DNA from 2 places in the Thioalkalivibrio sp. AKL6 genome. Region 2 is predicted to be linked to the other one. Evidence: predicted binding sites of a transcription regulator. Region 2 holds the regulator's gene; the other holds the start of a gene.
The links. Region 2 encodes sigma-54, which starts transcription at its own class of promoters, with help from an activator protein. Its sites were predicted from a motif close to TGGCANGNTNCNTGCTT; they were not measured.
Positions count from the first base shown of each region.

Region 1: the regulator sigma-54 is predicted to act here: its motif matches at 5,760-5,776, upstream of D575_RS0112535 (nitrate regulatory protein).

Region 1 covers NZ_AQXS01000011.1:376,772-384,344, forward strand. Annotated here, with positions in the region: gene nirB (nitrite reductase large subunit NirB) at 1-819, opposite strand, end outside; gene D575_RS0112520 (ABC transporter ATP-binding protein) at 819-1,619, opposite strand; gene ntrB (nitrate ABC transporter permease) at 1,645-2,583, opposite strand; gene D575_RS0112530 (CmpA/NrtA family ABC transporter substrate-binding protein) at 2,632-3,936, opposite strand; gene D575_RS0112535 (nitrate regulatory protein) at 4,401-5,726, opposite strand; gene D575_RS0112540 (DsrE family protein) at 5,853-6,209, opposite strand; gene D575_RS0112545 (hypothetical protein) at 6,301-6,543, opposite strand; gene D575_RS0112550 (TMEM165/GDT1 family protein) at 6,708-7,265, shown strand; gene D575_RS0112555 (TVP38/TMEM64 family protein) at 7,200-7,573, opposite strand, start outside.
Region 2 covers NZ_AQXS01000008.1:86,416-93,988, forward strand. Annotated here, with positions in the region: gene lptA (lipopolysaccharide transport periplasmic protein LptA) at 1-226, shown strand, start outside; gene lptB (LPS export ABC transporter ATP-binding protein) at 223-993, shown strand; gene D575_RS0103505 (RNA polymerase factor sigma-54) at 1,082-2,566, shown strand; gene hpf (ribosome hibernation-promoting factor, HPF/YfiA family) at 2,583-2,921, shown strand; gene D575_RS0103515 (PTS sugar transporter subunit IIA) at 2,925-3,392, shown strand; gene hprK (HPr(Ser) kinase/phosphatase) at 3,441-4,472, shown strand; gene rapZ (RNase adapter RapZ) at 4,480-5,352, shown strand; gene D575_RS0103530 (PTS sugar transporter subunit IIA) at 5,404-5,829, shown strand; gene D575_RS0103535 (HPr family phosphocarrier protein) at 5,801-6,070, shown strand; gene D575_RS0103540 (PfkB family carbohydrate kinase) at 6,122-7,012, opposite strand; gene D575_RS0103545 (nuclear transport factor 2 family protein) at 7,137-7,547, shown strand; gene D575_RS0103550 (nuclear transport factor 2 family protein) at 7,523-7,573, shown strand, end outside.

The DNA.
Region 1 (7,573 bases), on a different contig from region 2:
GTCATACGTCTGCATGGTGTCGTTCACCACCACGCCGCGCTCGCAGTGCAGCCCGGCGGACTCGGCCAGCGCGGTGTTGGGGCGGATGCCGACCGCCATCACCACCAGATCCGTGGCGATCTCGCTGCCATCGGCAAAGCGCACGCCGGTCACCCGCTGGTTCCCGAGGATGGCCTGGGTCTGGTGCGCCATGCGGAACTGCAGGCCGCGTTCCTCCAGCGAGGCGCGCAGCATGCCGGACGCCGCGGGGTCCAGCTGGCGCTCCATCAGGTGATCCATCAGATGCACCACGGTCACGTCCATGCCCTGGCGCATCAGGCCGTTGGCGGCCTCCAGCCCCAGCAGGCCACCGCCGATGACCACCGCGCGCTTGTGCTCACGGCTAGAGGCCTGCATCGCTTCAACATCGTGGATGTCGCGGAAGCCCACCACGCCGTCGAGGTCGGCCCCCGGTACCGGGATCATCACCGGATCCGAGCCGGTCGCCAGCAACAGCCGGTCATACGGCGCCTCGGTGCCGTCTTCGGCGATCACCCGGCGGCTTACGCGGTCGATCCGCTCGATGCGCTTGCCCTTGTGCAGGGTGATCCCGCGCTCGGCATACCAGGCATCGTCGTTCAGCATGATCTCGTCGACGGTCTTCTCCGAGGCCAGCACCGGCGAGAGCATGATGCGGTTGTAGTTGCCCCAGGGCTCGGCCCCGAACACGGTGATGTCGTACATGTCGGGCTTGAGTTTCAGCAGCTCCTCGACCGTGCGCATCCCGGCCATGCCATTGCCGATCAGGACCAGCCGCGGCTTGTCGTTTGACGTGTTCATTACGCAGCCTCCGCTTCCGGGTTCTTGTGACGCTCGTGGAGGAAGCGCAGGACCTCGGCCCGGTAGTGGTTGTACTGCGGGTTGTCGGCCATCGCCAGACGCTCGCGCGGCTTGGGCAGGTCAATCTCCAGGATCTCGCCGATGGTCGCGGCCGGGCCGTTGGTCATCATCACGATGCGGTCGGACAGCAGTACCGCCTCGTCGACGTCGTGGGTAACCATCAGCACGGTGTTGCCAAGATCCGACTGGATGCGCATCACCTCGTCCTGCAGGTGGGCCCGGGTCAGCGCATCCAGCGCCCCGAACGGCTCGTCCATCAGCAGTACCTTCGGCTCCATCGCCAGTGCCCGGGCGATGCCGACACGCTGCTTCATGCCGCCGGAGATTTCGTCCGGGCGCTTGTCCAGTGCATGGCCCATGCCGACCATCTCCAGCGTCTGCAGGATCCACTCGCGCCGCTCGGCCGCCGACTTGGTGCCCTTGAAGGTCTTGTCCACCGCCAGAGCGACGTTGTCGCGCACCGTCAGCCAGGGCAGCAGCGAGTGGTTCTGGAACACCACGCTGCGATCCGGTCCCGGCTTGCTCACTTCACGCCCGTCCAGGATCACCGCGCCGGTGCTGGTCTCCAGCAACCCGGCGACGATGTTGAGCACCGTCGACTTGCCGCAGCCGGAGTGGCCGATGATGGAGATGAACTCGCCGCGGTCCACGTGCAGGTCGACGTCGCGCAGCACCTCGGTAGCCGAAGGCCCTTCGCCAAAGGTCTTGTGGACGTGTTCAATGGAGAGATAGCTGGTCATGATGTTTCTCCTGTAAGGGGCCGGCTCAGCCGGCCTGCGTGCCACGGGTAACCCAGTTGCCGACGATGGCAACCAGACGGTCGAGGAAGAACCCGACCAGGCCGACGTAGACGAGCGCGAGCACGATGTCGCTGAGCATGGAGGCGTTCCAGGCATCCCAGATAAAGAAGCCGATACCAACACCACCGATCAGCATCTCGGCGGCCACGATCGCTAGCCAGGCGAGACCGATCCCGATGCGCAAACCGGAAAAGACATACGGCGCGGCGGCCGGGAGCATGATCTTGGTGAAGTACTCGAAGCCGTTCAGGCGCAGCACGCGGGCCACGTTCACGTAGTCCTGCGAGATGTTCCGGATACCGACGGAGGTGTTGATGATGATCGGCCAGATCGCGGTGATGAAGATCACGAAGATCGCCGACGGATTGCTGGCCTGGAACGCGGCCAGCGAGATCGGCAGCCAGGCCAGCGGCGGCACGGTGCGCAACACCTGGAACAACGGGTCCAGACCGCGCATCGCCCAGGTGGACTGACCCACCAGCACGCCCAGGCCAATGCCGGCGACCACCGCCAGCGCATAGCCATAGGCCACGCGCTCGAGGCTGGCCAGCAACTGCCAGGCCATGCCGACGTCGTTGCCGCCGTAGTCATAGAAGGGATTGACGATCAGTTCCCAGGTGTCGGTAATCACCTGGCTCGGGGCGGGCAACACGGCTCCCGGGGAGGACGCCATCATCTCCCAGATAAGCAAAAAAAGCGCTGTGACGACCACCGGCGGCACCACGACCGCGGCAGTATTGCGCAGGCGCCGGGCCCAGGCCCCGGGATCTGCCCCGGGGCGCGGCTGGGGTCTGGCCGCAATGGTGGTGGCCTTCCGGGCCACGGGCCGGGTGGGCGATGCCTCGACCACCGGGCGCTCGCGCCCGGAGCCGAAGGTCATGGTGCGGTCGAGAATGGCACTCATGGCGGAATCCTCTTGAATCGTTTTTTCGGGTGTCGTCGGGCCACCGCGTCAGGACGCGATCGCCTTGATGTCCAGGCTGTCGAGATAGGCCTGCGGGTTCTCGGGATCGAAGACCTTGCCGTCAAAGAAGGCCTCCTTGCCGCGCGAGGTGGACGCGGGGATGTCGGCAGAGTCGATACCGAGCTCGGCGGCCGCCTCGCGCCAGATGTCCTCGCGGTTGACCTCGTCCACCAGCGCCGGCATGTCCAGATCCGGCGGCAGATAACCCCAGCGGATGTCCTCGGTGAGGAACCACAGGTCGTGGCTCTTGAACGGGTAGGAGGCGTGGTCCTTCCAGTAGCGCATCTGGTCCGGGTGGTCCTCGACCACGCGGCCGGTGCCGTAGTCGAAGTTCCCCTGCATGCGGTCGATGATGTCGCCGTACGGGGCGTGGATGTAGCGCCGGCGCGAGCAGATCTCGGCGACCTCCTCCTTGTTCGCCGGGTCCTCGCAGTACATCTGCGCCTCCATCACCGCCATGGTCAGGGCGCGCGCCGCGTTCGGATGAGCCTCCACCCAGTCGGCACGCATGCCCAGCGCCTTCTCCGGGTGGTTGTGCCACAGTTCGCCGGTGGTGTTGGCGGTGTAGCCGATGCCCTGATTGATCAACTGCATGTTCCACGGCTCGCAGACACAAAAGGTGTCCATGGACCCGACGCGCATGTTGGCAACCATCTGCGCCGGCGGGACCACGATGGTGGCGATGTCGCGGTCCGGATCGATCCCGCCGGCGGCCATCCAGTAGCGGATCCACAGATCATGGGTCCCGCCCGGGAAGGTCATCGCCGCACGAATGTCGTCACCGCCGGCGGCCTTCTCGGCCAGGGCGCCCTTGAACTCCGTGGTGTCGGTGCCGACCTTCAGGTCCGCGTACTCGTCCCCGACCGAGATGCACTGCCCGGCCAGGTTCAGTCGCGCGAGGATCGTCATCGGCGTGCCCCGGCGATGGATCAGGTAGGGCATTGGCGTGAGAATGTGCGATCCATCGATTCCGCCGCGTTGCGACCCCAGATCCAGGTTGTCGCGCACCGTGCCCCAGGAGGACTGCTTCAGCACCTGCACATCGGGCATGCCGTGAGCGGCGAAAAAGCCCTTCTCCAGCGCAATGAACAGCGGTGCGGCATCCGTCAGCGCGATGAAGCCGAGCTTCGCCTCGGTGGTCTCCGGCTTGCCATTGCCGGCCTTCGCATAGCCCCAGGGCGCCGCGCCCGAAAGGCCCATTGCCGTGGCGCCGATTCCGGCGGCCATGCCGCCCAGGAAACGCCGGCGCGACAGGCCGGAGGTGTTCTTCGTGTCGTTCGTTTGATCGGTCATTACGGGTTCACTCCCCTTGTCAGCAAACACATCCCAAAAACGACAAAAGGCGTCGCATCAGCCCGGCCGCTTGTGCAGCCGGGTGATGGACGCCTTTGTCCAGTCTCACGGGAGCCCCGGTCATCGGGTCTCCCTGTTGTCAGGCGACGAACCGCCGTTGGCTCGTCTTGCCCATACTCCTGCAGGAGGTGTGCCAATTAGCCGTTGCTAGGCGACCATGCGGGAAACAATCGCCACGTGGCGCGGAAAAATCGGATGGTTTCGAACACCGGGTCGAACGCTTGCGGGAAGCCCGAAGTCCGGAAGCCGATCCCTAAGGCACCAGCCTGGGGCGCACTTGCGGTGCAGTTGACCTGCAATAGTGCGCTGCCAGAGGGCGACCTAACCCGCCGTAGGAGCCGCCTTGGCGGCGAAGCCCCTGCCCGCGCCGGACTTTGGCAGGGGCTTCGCCGCCAAGGCGGCTCCTACAGGCCCTTCCCCAGCAGGTCGGACATGGCGACGGTCGCCTCGGCCACCTCGGCCAGACGCCGGTTCTGGTTCATCGCAGTCTGGCGCAGGAGCTTGTAGGCCTGGTCCTCCGTCAGGCCGCGATGCTGGATTAGCAGTGCCTTGGCTCGCTCAATCGTCTTGCGCTCGGCCAAGGCCTGGCGCGCCGCCTGCAGCTCGTCCTCCACCGACTGCAGACGACTGGCCTGGCGTTGCACCAGGTCCATCACCGAATGTCCGACGATCGGCACATTGAGCGGGTTATCGCCGCCCACGCCGTCGGAATCCAGCCCCTCGGGCGCACCGAAGAACACCGCATACGGCACGCTGTCACGCAGCTCCGACTCGGCCAGCTGCGCGATACGGTCACGCACCGCACCCAGGTCCGCGCGATCCGCCGCGATACGCGCCGAACAGCACTCGTTCAGATGCATCTCCAGCCGGTCCTCGATCTCCTTCATCGCGTCGATCCGCGCGGTGGCGCAGGCAAACCAGGCCTCGGCCCGCGCCGGGTCCGGCTGGCCATCGGCCTGGGTGCAGGCCTGACGGCGCAGGCGCTCGACCTCGGCCGCGAAGCTCGCGCCCTGCAACTGACGCCAGGCACCGCAGGCCGATTCCGGGGCAAACTCGGAGAAGATGTGAAACGAACGCTCCTGGGCATCGATGCGGTGCAGCAGGGCCTGACGCAACTCGCCGTCGAACACGCCCTGGCCAAAGCCGGCCGCGCCGATCGCACGCTCCTGACCCGCAAGCTCCTTGCCCTGCATGAAGTTCAAAAGAGCGACCAGTGCACCGGAGACCTCCGGGTCGGTAGCCGAGTCCGCAGCCTCGAATACCACGCCCAGAAGCGAACGGATCAGTTCGCTGAAGCCGCGCATCGCCTCCATTGGCGAAAGCGTGCGCTCGTTGACCTCCTCGCGCAGGCTGGGCAGCCCGGACAGTCCGTGCAAGGCCAGTGCCATGCGTCCCAGCAACCGGCCGCGTGCATGGGCACAGGCCCCCGGCTGTAACCAGCCATCAAGGTGTTCGCGAAAGGCCGCCGCCGTGGTGTCGGATTCGGTTCGATACTGCCCCAGCTCCTCGGCATAACGCTGGCCAGCCGAGCCGATCCAGAGGCTGGAAGCGCCGCGTTCACGCTGCAGTTGATGCACCAGGGCACGGATGCGCCCGACCAGTTGCACGGCCTCCAGCAGGCGCTCCAGGCTCACTACCTCGCATTTGCGCGAGGCGACCAGGAAATCGCCAATAGCCTCTTCATACGAAACGCTCGGGGACGGGGTATTCTGGGGGAGATTCTGACTCATGCTCATGATCCGCGGATGCCTCGCGGAACAAACAAGCACGCGATGTGCCAGTTCGGGGCACTGGCAGGGGCGGGAGATCAGAACGAGCGGGGGATCACACCCCCGCCCGCGAGCAACGATGAACGATCAGAAGCTCATCGAGCGGTCGAACTCGGCGACGGCCTGCACGTACTGGCCCATGCCGGCCATCTCGGCGTTCGGCAGGAAGTTGTGTTCGCCGACGTCGCGGCCCTTGGCGCAGGCCTCGCAGGCCCAGAACGGGACGCCTTCACTGACCAGTGAATCGACGATGTCCTTCATTGCCGGCATGTTGTGGCCGACGATCTTGTCGTAGACATTGCGGTTGGCGATGTTCACGGCCTCGCCCTGCAGCCAGACGGTCACGTCATGGCCCTGCTGCTTGGCCACGTTGGCGGCGATCATGCCGAGCGTCGCACGGGTGGGGTCGTCGGTACCGGCGGTGACAGCAACAATAAAGCGCATGGGGTTCTCCTGAGTGCTTGAAACGTGCTGCAACCGTAGCGGCAGGCACGCCCGGCGTCGATTTCCCACAAGCCGCGGAGAAACACTCGGATCAGGGCCTGCCCCTCGCCGTAACGCTGGTCCGGTAGAGCTTGAAGGCCATCAGCAGCCAGGGGATGGCGTGCATGACCAGGTCGAGGATGTCCCACAACCGGTTCAGCTCGCCGGCCAACAGCCAGCGCAGCTTCTCCGCGACATGCGGCTCGGGGATCCAGGGGGCCAGGCCCAGCGTGGCCACCAGCAGGGCAAACAGCCACAGCGGTGCGCGATCGACCCAGCGTACGAAGGCTTTCATCGCGCGCATCCTACCCAAGGCCCGCGCACGGCGCAGCCCGTTCTTGCCGGTAACGGGGCCGCCTTCTACACTTTTGCCTGCTTCAGGGGGGCGCGACGCGGCAGGCCCGGGAACCCCCTGGCCTCACCGCTGCCCGCATTGGCCGCCTGGCCCGGAAGACCATCATGGAAGCCCTGCTCGTCTCCACCGTCATCGTCGCCATCGCCGAGATGGGCGACAAGACCCAGCTCCTCGCGCTGCTCCTGATCTGCCGCTACCAGCAGACCTGGCCCATCATCTGGGGCATCGTGGTGGCGACCCTGGCCAATCACTTCCTCGCCGCGCTGGCCGGCGTCTGGATCGGCGCGAGCGTGCCGGACGCGTGGCTGCGCTGGGGGCTGGGGCTCGGCTTCATCGTCATGGCCGCCTGGGTGCTGGTGCCGGATAGCGAGGACGAGCTGCCAGCCCCCTCGAAACACGGCGTGTTCTGGACCACCACGGTGCTGTTCTTCCTGGTCGAGATGGGCGACAAGACGCAGGTGGCTACCGCCGCGCTGGCCGCGACCTTCGACAACCTGATCCTGGTCGTGATCGGCTCGACCATCGGCATGGTCGTGGCCAATGCGCCGGTCGTATGGCTGGGACAGCGCTTCGCCTGCCACCTGCCGCTGCGGCTGCTACGCGCGCTCGCCGCGCTGCTGTTCTTCGCCCTGGGCCTCGGAGTCCTGCTCGCCTGGGTCTGACTCCGAGCGCAGCATCTTCTGTCCCAGCCAGATGCGCCGCACCAGGCGCGGTAGCAACAGCAGCAATGCCAGCACCGCGAGCAGCGCCAGACCCAGTTGCACCCCGCTGTCGGCCCCGCTGGCCACCTCGCGGGTGGCATGCCCCAGCCAGGCATAGGCGAACAGGCCCGGGATCAGCGCCACCACCGTCGTCAGTGCAAACACGGGCAGCGGCAGGCGCACCAGTCCCAGGGCATAGTTGGTGGGCGCAAACGGAAACACCGGCACCAGCCGGGTCAGGGCCACCACACGCCAGCCCTCGGCCTCTA
Region 2 (7,573 bases):
TCCGGAAACCGGAGAGATGCGCATTGCCACCGCCCTGCGCATCGACTACCTGCTGAACGAAGACCGCATGATCCTCACCGACCAGGCCCATGTGATCACCACCAGCGAGGAGGCGCGCGGCAAGCGCATCACCTACGACCTGACGACCGACGTGATCGAGGCCGAACGCGGCGAAGGCGACAGCGAGCGCGTGCGCATCACCATCCAGCCGCGCGACGACGAATGAACGCCACCGCCCCCAGCCCATCCGCCACATCGGCACAAACCAACGACCGCCTGATCGGACGCGAGCTGACCAAGCGCTACGGCCAGCGCACGGTGCTGGACCAGGTGGACGTCGACCTCGCGCCCGGCGAGGTGGTCGGCCTGCTGGGCCCGAACGGGGCCGGCAAGACCACCTGCTTCTACAGCCTGGTCGGGCTGATCCGCCCCAATGCCGGGCGCATCACCCTGGGCGAGCGCGATATCACCCGCGCCCCCATCCACGTGCGCGCGCGCGCCGGCCTCGGCTACCTGCCGCAGGAGGCCTCGATCTTTCGCCGCCTGAGCGTGTGGGACAACCTGCAGGCCGTGCTCGAGCTGCGCCCCGGGCTGGATCGCCACGAGCGCCGCCGCATTGGCGATGCGCTGATCGAGGAGTTCCAGCTCGAGACCGTGCGCCACAGCCCGGGCATCGCGCTGTCCGGCGGCGAACGGCGCCGCGCCGAGATCGCCCGCGCCCTGGCCGGGGATCCGAAGTTCATCTGCCTGGACGAGCCCTTCGCCGGGGTGGACCCGATCTCGGTGGGCGACATCCAGGACGTGATTCGGCATCTCGCCCAGCGCGGCATCGGCGTACTGATCTCCGATCACAACGTGCGCGAGACCCTCGGCATCTGCCACAGGGCCTATATTCTTAGCGAAGGCCGCCTGCTGGCCGCCGGGACACCGGACGAGCTGCTGGCCGATCCCCAGGTGCGCCGGGTCTATCTCGGCGAGAACTTCCGCCTGTGAAAGCGCCCCACATGCGGCCCGGTCGGTGCACAAACCACAAGGCAGGCTTTAAGATTCCATCAATGCCCACCCTCGCCCCGCATACCCGATGCTGAAACCCGGCCTGAATCTGCAGCTGGGTCAGACGCTGACCATGACCCCGCAACTGCAGCAGGCGATCCGCCTGTTGCAGCTGTCCACGCTCGAGCTCCAGGTGGAGATCCAGCAGGCGCTGGAGAGCAACCCCATGCTCGAACAGGTCGAGGACGAAGAGGCCGAGGCCGACACCGAGCGCCTGAACCAGGACGGCGAGCTGGTGGAAGGCGATCGCATGGAGGCCACCACCACCAGCGACGACGTGATCCCCGAGGAACTGACGACCGACAGCCGCTGGGACGACATCTACGAGCCGGCCCCGACACCCAACAAGGGCGTGGATGACCGCGACCCGCTGGAAAACACCAGCGACGACGACGGTGAGGGCCTGCAGGATCACCTGCTGTGGCAGCTGCATCTGAGCCATCTGACACCGCGCGACCAGCGCATCGGGGCGGCCCTGATCGACGCCATCAGCCCCGACGGCTATCTCGAGGGCGACCTCGACACCCTGGCCGAGACCATCAGCCGAGGCGAGGATGAAACCGTCGGCGTCGACGAGGTCGAGGCAGTGCTCCACTGGATTCAGCAGTGCGACCCGCTGGGGGTCGGCGCGCGCAACCTGCGGGAGTGCCTGGAGATCCAGCTACGCGAACTGGCCCCGGACGCCCCGGCCCGCGAGGCCGCACGGGCGATCCTGGAACACGGCATGGACAGCCTGGGCAAGCGCGACTACAAGGCCCTGCAGCGCCAGTCCGGCGTACGCGACCCGGACGAACTGGCCCGCGCACTGGATCTGATCCGCACCCTGAACCCGCGCCCCGGCGCACAGATCAGCTCCGCCACCTCGGAATACGTAGTCCCGGATGTCTACGTGCGCCACACCACCGAGGGCTGGCGCGTGGATCTAAACCCGGAGATCGCACCGCGCATCCGCATCAACGACCTCTACGCCGGCATGGTGCGCCAGGTCTCGGATGCCCGCGACAGCGCCTTTATGCGCGATCAGCTGCAGGAGGCACGCTGGTTCCTGAAGAGCCTGCACAGCCGCAACGACACCCTGCTGCGGGTCGCCGAGGCGATCGTCCATCGCCAGCAGGGCTTTCTCGAGCATGGCGACGTCGCGATGCAGCCATTGATCCTGCGCGACATTGCCGAGACCCTGGAGATGCACGAATCGACCATCTCGCGGGTTACCACGCAGAAATACATGCACACCCCGCGCGGGGTCTTCGAGTTCAAGTATTTCTTCTCCAGCCATGTCGGCACGAACGATGGCGGCGAGTGTTCCGCCACCGCCATCCGTGCCATGATTCGCGAATTGATTGGCGACGAACCCCCGAACAAGCCGCTCAGCGATGCCCGGCTCGCCCAGGTCCTGTCGGACCGGGGCATCAACGTAGCGCGCCGCACCGTGGCCAAGTACCGCGAGGCGATGCACATCCCTTCATCCAGCGAACGCCGGCAGATGGCCTCGATGCCCACCGGCAGCAAGTAACCAAGGAGTCCTGACCATGCAGATCAACCTGACCGGCCACCACGTGGACATCACCGACGCCCTGCGCGACTACGTCAACGAGAAGTTCGCGAAGCTGGAGCGCCACTTCGACAAGGTCATCGACGTCCACGTCGTGCTGACCCACGAGAAGACCCGGAATCAGCACAACCAGGCCGAAGCGAATCTCCAGGTCAGCGGCAATCACATCCACGCCGAGGCCTCTCACGAGGACATGTATGCCGCGATCGACGCGCTGATCGACAAAGTCGACCGTCAGCTGATCAAGCACAAGGAAAAGGTCAAGGATCACCACCGCGCCGAAGGTGCCCAGCGCAACCGCGAGCAGGCCTCCTGATCCATGACGATTGCCGAGCTGATCACCTCCGAGCGCATTGGCCTGCAACCCGAGTGTTCCAGCCAGAAACGGGCCCTGGAGGCCCTGGCGGACCTCCTCGCCGGCGGAGGTGACGGCACGGGACCGGGGAGCAACGCGATCTTCGAGGCCCTGTCCGCGCGCGAAAAACTCGGATCCACCGGTCTCGGCCATGGGGTTGCGATTCCCCATGGCCGCCTGGCCGATCTCGAGGCGCCGCGCGTGGCCGTGCTGCGCCTGGACAAGGGCGTCGACTTCGACGCCATGGATCACGAGCCGGTCGATATCCTGATCGCACTGCTGGTCCCGGAGGCCGCCACCGGCGACCACCTCGACCTGCTGGCCCAGCTCGCCCGCGGCCTGTCGCAGCCAGACACCATCGGAGCGCTGCGCCGGGCCGGGGATGCGACGGCCCTGGAACAGGAACTCGTGCGCCGCTTCAGCGAGGACTAAGCCCGTGGAACCCGCCGCCAGCCGCGATTCCGGCGCGCAGCGTCTGCCATGAACGAGGCGCTGGGAGAAGGCGGGATCGCCCGCGACATCAACGTGGAGAGCCTGATCCAGGCCATGGGAAACCGCCTGGATCTTCGCTTCGTACACGGCGAACACGCAGCACCCGACCGCAAGCTGGTCGGCGACGACGGGGACGACCTGCCGCTGGCCGGCCATCTCAACCTGATCCGGCCCAACCGCATCCAGATCATCGGCGACTTCGAGGCCCGCTACATCTCCAGCCTCAGCGCCACCCAGTGCAACGACCTGATCCTGGAGATGGCCCGCACTGGGACCACCGCGGTGATCTTCGCCGAGGACACCTGTCCGTTCTCGGAGATGCCCGACGCCCCGCAGGAGGCGCTGCCGCTGATCCTGTGCTCCAGCACCAGCAGTCACGAGATCATCTCGCTGCTGCGCTATTTCCTGCAGCAGCGCCTGGCCCATTTCGAGGTGCGCCACGGCGTGTTCATGGAGATCCTCGGGATCGGGGTGCTGATCAGCGGCGCCTCCAGCGTCGGCAAGAGCGAGGTCGCACTGGAACTGATCTCGCGCGGGCATCGCCTGATCGCCGACGATGCCCCCGAGTTCGCGCGCATTGCGCCCGACATCGTGCGCGGCCACTGCCCGGCCCTGCTCCAGGACCTGCTCGAGGTGCGCGGTCTTGGGGTGCTCAACATCCGCGCCATGTACGGCGATTCCGCGATCAAGGGCGGCAAGTACCTGCGCCTGATCATCGACCTGCGCGATCATGGCGAACCCTCGCCGGTCCCCGATGACCGGCTGAACGGGCGCCGCGGCGAGATCGATATCCTCGGCCTGCGCGTCCCCTTGATCAGCCTGCCGATCGCGCCGGGGCGCAACATCGCGGTGATGATCGAGGCGGCCGTGCGCAACCACATGCTGCACATGCAGGGCTATATCGCTGGCGACGACCTGCGCGCACGCCAGCGCCGCCAGATGAGCGGCGAGACGGAGGAGCCGCCCTACCATCGCGCGGTGCCCGCCACTACGGTCCCCAACCCGGACCCGGAGGGCTGAATCGGCCATGCGCCTGCTAATCGTCAGTGGCCTGTCCGGGTCCGGCAAGACCGTGGCCCTGCACACCCTGGAGGATGCCGGCTACTTCTGCGTCGACAACCTCCCACTGCCGCTGCTGCCGGACCTGATTAATCAGGTCCGGCAGGGCCACTACGACACCGAGACCGACCGCCATCTGGCCGTGGGCGTGGATGTGCGCAGCGGCCTGGAGGCCCTGGAGGGGTTCTCCGATCTCCTGGCGCAACTACGGGCGGACGGGGTGCAGGTGGAGGTCCTGTTCCTGCAGGCGGCCAGCGAGGTGCTGCTGCGGCGCTACCATCTGACCCGCCGACGCCACCCGCTGGCGCGCGACGGCGTGCCACTGGTCGAGGCCATCGACCGCGAACGCGAGTGGCTGGGCCATGTAGCGGCGGAGGCCGATCTGACGGTCGACACCTCGCGCCTGTCGATGCACGATCTGGCCCGCACCCTGCGCGACCGCATAGGCGAGCGCGGGGAACACGAGCTATCCCTGCAGTTTCAGTCTTTCGGCTTCAAACACGGCGCACCGCTGGATTCCGACTTCGTGTTCGACGTGCGCTGCTTGCCCAATCCGCACTACGAAAGCGATCTGGCCGCCCTGACCGGTCGCGACCCGCCCGTGTGCGAGTTCCTTGAGCGGCACGCGGAGGTCGCGGCCATGTTCGACAGCATCCAGGGCTTCCTGTCGCAGTGGCTGCCGCGCCTGCTGGACGATCACCGCAGCTACGTAACCGTCTCCATCGGCTGTACCGGCGGGCAACACCGCTCGGTGTATCTGGTGGAGCGGCTTGCGGAGGCGTGGCAGGATCGGGAACATGTTACTGTTAGCACCCGTCACCGCGAGCTGGGGAAACAGTAACCACTGGACGCGGGACGAGGGCCTTCTGGAACCCGCAATCGGAGCAGATCCATGGGCGTTGGTCTCATTCTGATCACGCATCAAAACCTGGGCGATACCCTGCTGCAGACCGCGCAGAGCATGCTCGGGGGCCTGCCCGAGGACTGCGAGTCCATGGCGATGTCCCAGAACGACGACCCCGACGAGGTCCTGGCCCGCGCCCGCGAGCGCCTGGCGACCCTCGACAGCGGCTCGGGGGTGCTCGTTCTGACCGACATGTTTGGCTCCACGCCTTCCAACGTGGCGATTCGTGTCGCCCGGGGTGCAAATGCCCGTGTGATCGCCGGCGCCAACCTGCCGATGCTCATCCGCGTGCTCAACTATCAACACCTCCCCCTGTCCGAACTGGTCAACAAGGCCCTTTCGGGCGGCCATGACGGGATTCTCCTCTGCGATCAGGAGTGCAGCGATGCCGCAGCGCGTAGTCCCCATCGTTAATCGCCTGGGGATGCACGCGCGCGCCGCGGCCAAGTTCGTCAGCCTGGCCAGCAAGTTCGCCGCGGACGTCTCCGTCTCCCGCAACCAGCAGGAGGTGAATGGCAAGAGCATCATGGGCGTGATGATGCTGGCCGCCGCCCAGGGCAGCGAGATCACCATCGAGGCCGAAGGCAAGGATGCGCCGGAGGCGCTGGATGCACTCGCAGAGTTGGTTGCCGATCGTTTCGGCGAAGAGGCCTGAACCTCCGAGTCCCGCCCGCACCGGTCAACAACCACCATCCCCCTGCGGGGGCTATCCGGGCCACGCTCCCGGGTCGGAGGCCGCGTTACCCAGCCCGTCCAGGCCGACCTGCTCGAGCTTGCGCTCCGCCAGGCGCACAGCGGCCGTCAAAGCCTGCTCCGGGGGCTCCCCGGAGACCAGCGCGTGGATCAACCCGGCATTGAAGGTATCCCCTGCCCCCACGCTGTCGACCACCCGCAGTCCGGGCGTCGCTTCACAATGGTGGATCGCGCCCCGCACGGCCATCCAGGCCCCTTCGGCCCCGGCGGTCACGGTCAGGATGCGATCCGGGAAGCGCTCGGAAAGCTGCTGCAGCGCAGCCTCGGGAGTGCCCGCCACGCTCGCCGCCCAGTCGCGCGAGAGCATCAGGACATCGGCATAGTCCAGGCATGCGTCGAGCCCCGGCCGGGGCTTCTCCAGCTCCAGCGACACCGGCTGGTCAAAGATGCACTCGCGCACCGCCCGCAGGATGGAGGCAAGGGCCTCCGGGTTACGCCCCTCGAAGTGCAGCCAGTCATATTCCGGCCAGGGTACGCCCGCGAGATCCTCCACCCCGAGTTCGGGCAGGTCGCGATGATGGACGATGGTGCGACTGCCCGTCTCCCTGGAACGAAGAATATGGGAGGTCGGCGTCGCTCCGGGCCAGCGTACGCAGTGACGAACATCCAGTCCGTGCCCCTCCAGGGACGCGCTCAGGGCATCCCCGGCCGCACCCTCGGCGATGACCGCGGCCAGGCCCGGGCGGTGGCCGAACTGCGCCAGGATCGTTGCCGTGTTGGTCGCGTTGCCTCCGGGCTGGGTGGTGCTGGCGAGCGCCCGGACCTCGTCGTCCTCGGCCGGGAAGGCTGCAACATCGAGGGTGTGGTCGAGCGTGACAATGCCAGTCGCGAGGATACGTGCCATACGGGCTCCCATGATGAAGGAGCGCCATTCTGGCGGGTCGCGCCCATTACGTCATCTCGCATATTCGTCATCCGCGGATGCTCCTGCGACAATAACCCCTCTGTCTCAGGAGGCCCCGACCGGTATGGCCACGTTCCCTTCTCCCGAATCCGCCGAAGCCGCCTTTTACGCGGCCTTTCAGGCAGGCGATGCACAAGGCATGCGCGAAATCTGGCACGACAGTGCCGAGTGTGTCTGCATCCACCCAGGTGGCGAGCGCCTGCAGGGAACGGACATCATCCTGGAAAGCTGGGACGACATCCTGCCGGGGATGCGCGGGGTGGTCGTACACCGGACCCAGGTGACCGCCATCCCGGGCGAAGACCTCGTCCTCCACGTATTGCGCGAAAACCTGTATGTCCAGGGTGAACGGCGCGGCGTCATGCTGGCGACCAATGGCTACCGCCATGATGGGGAAAGCTGGCGCATGGTGCTCCACCACGCCAGCCCGGACCCGGAACCCACGCCGGAATGGCCCACCGGGGGCGTGCACTGATGGCAACGGATGCCGATCGCTGCGTC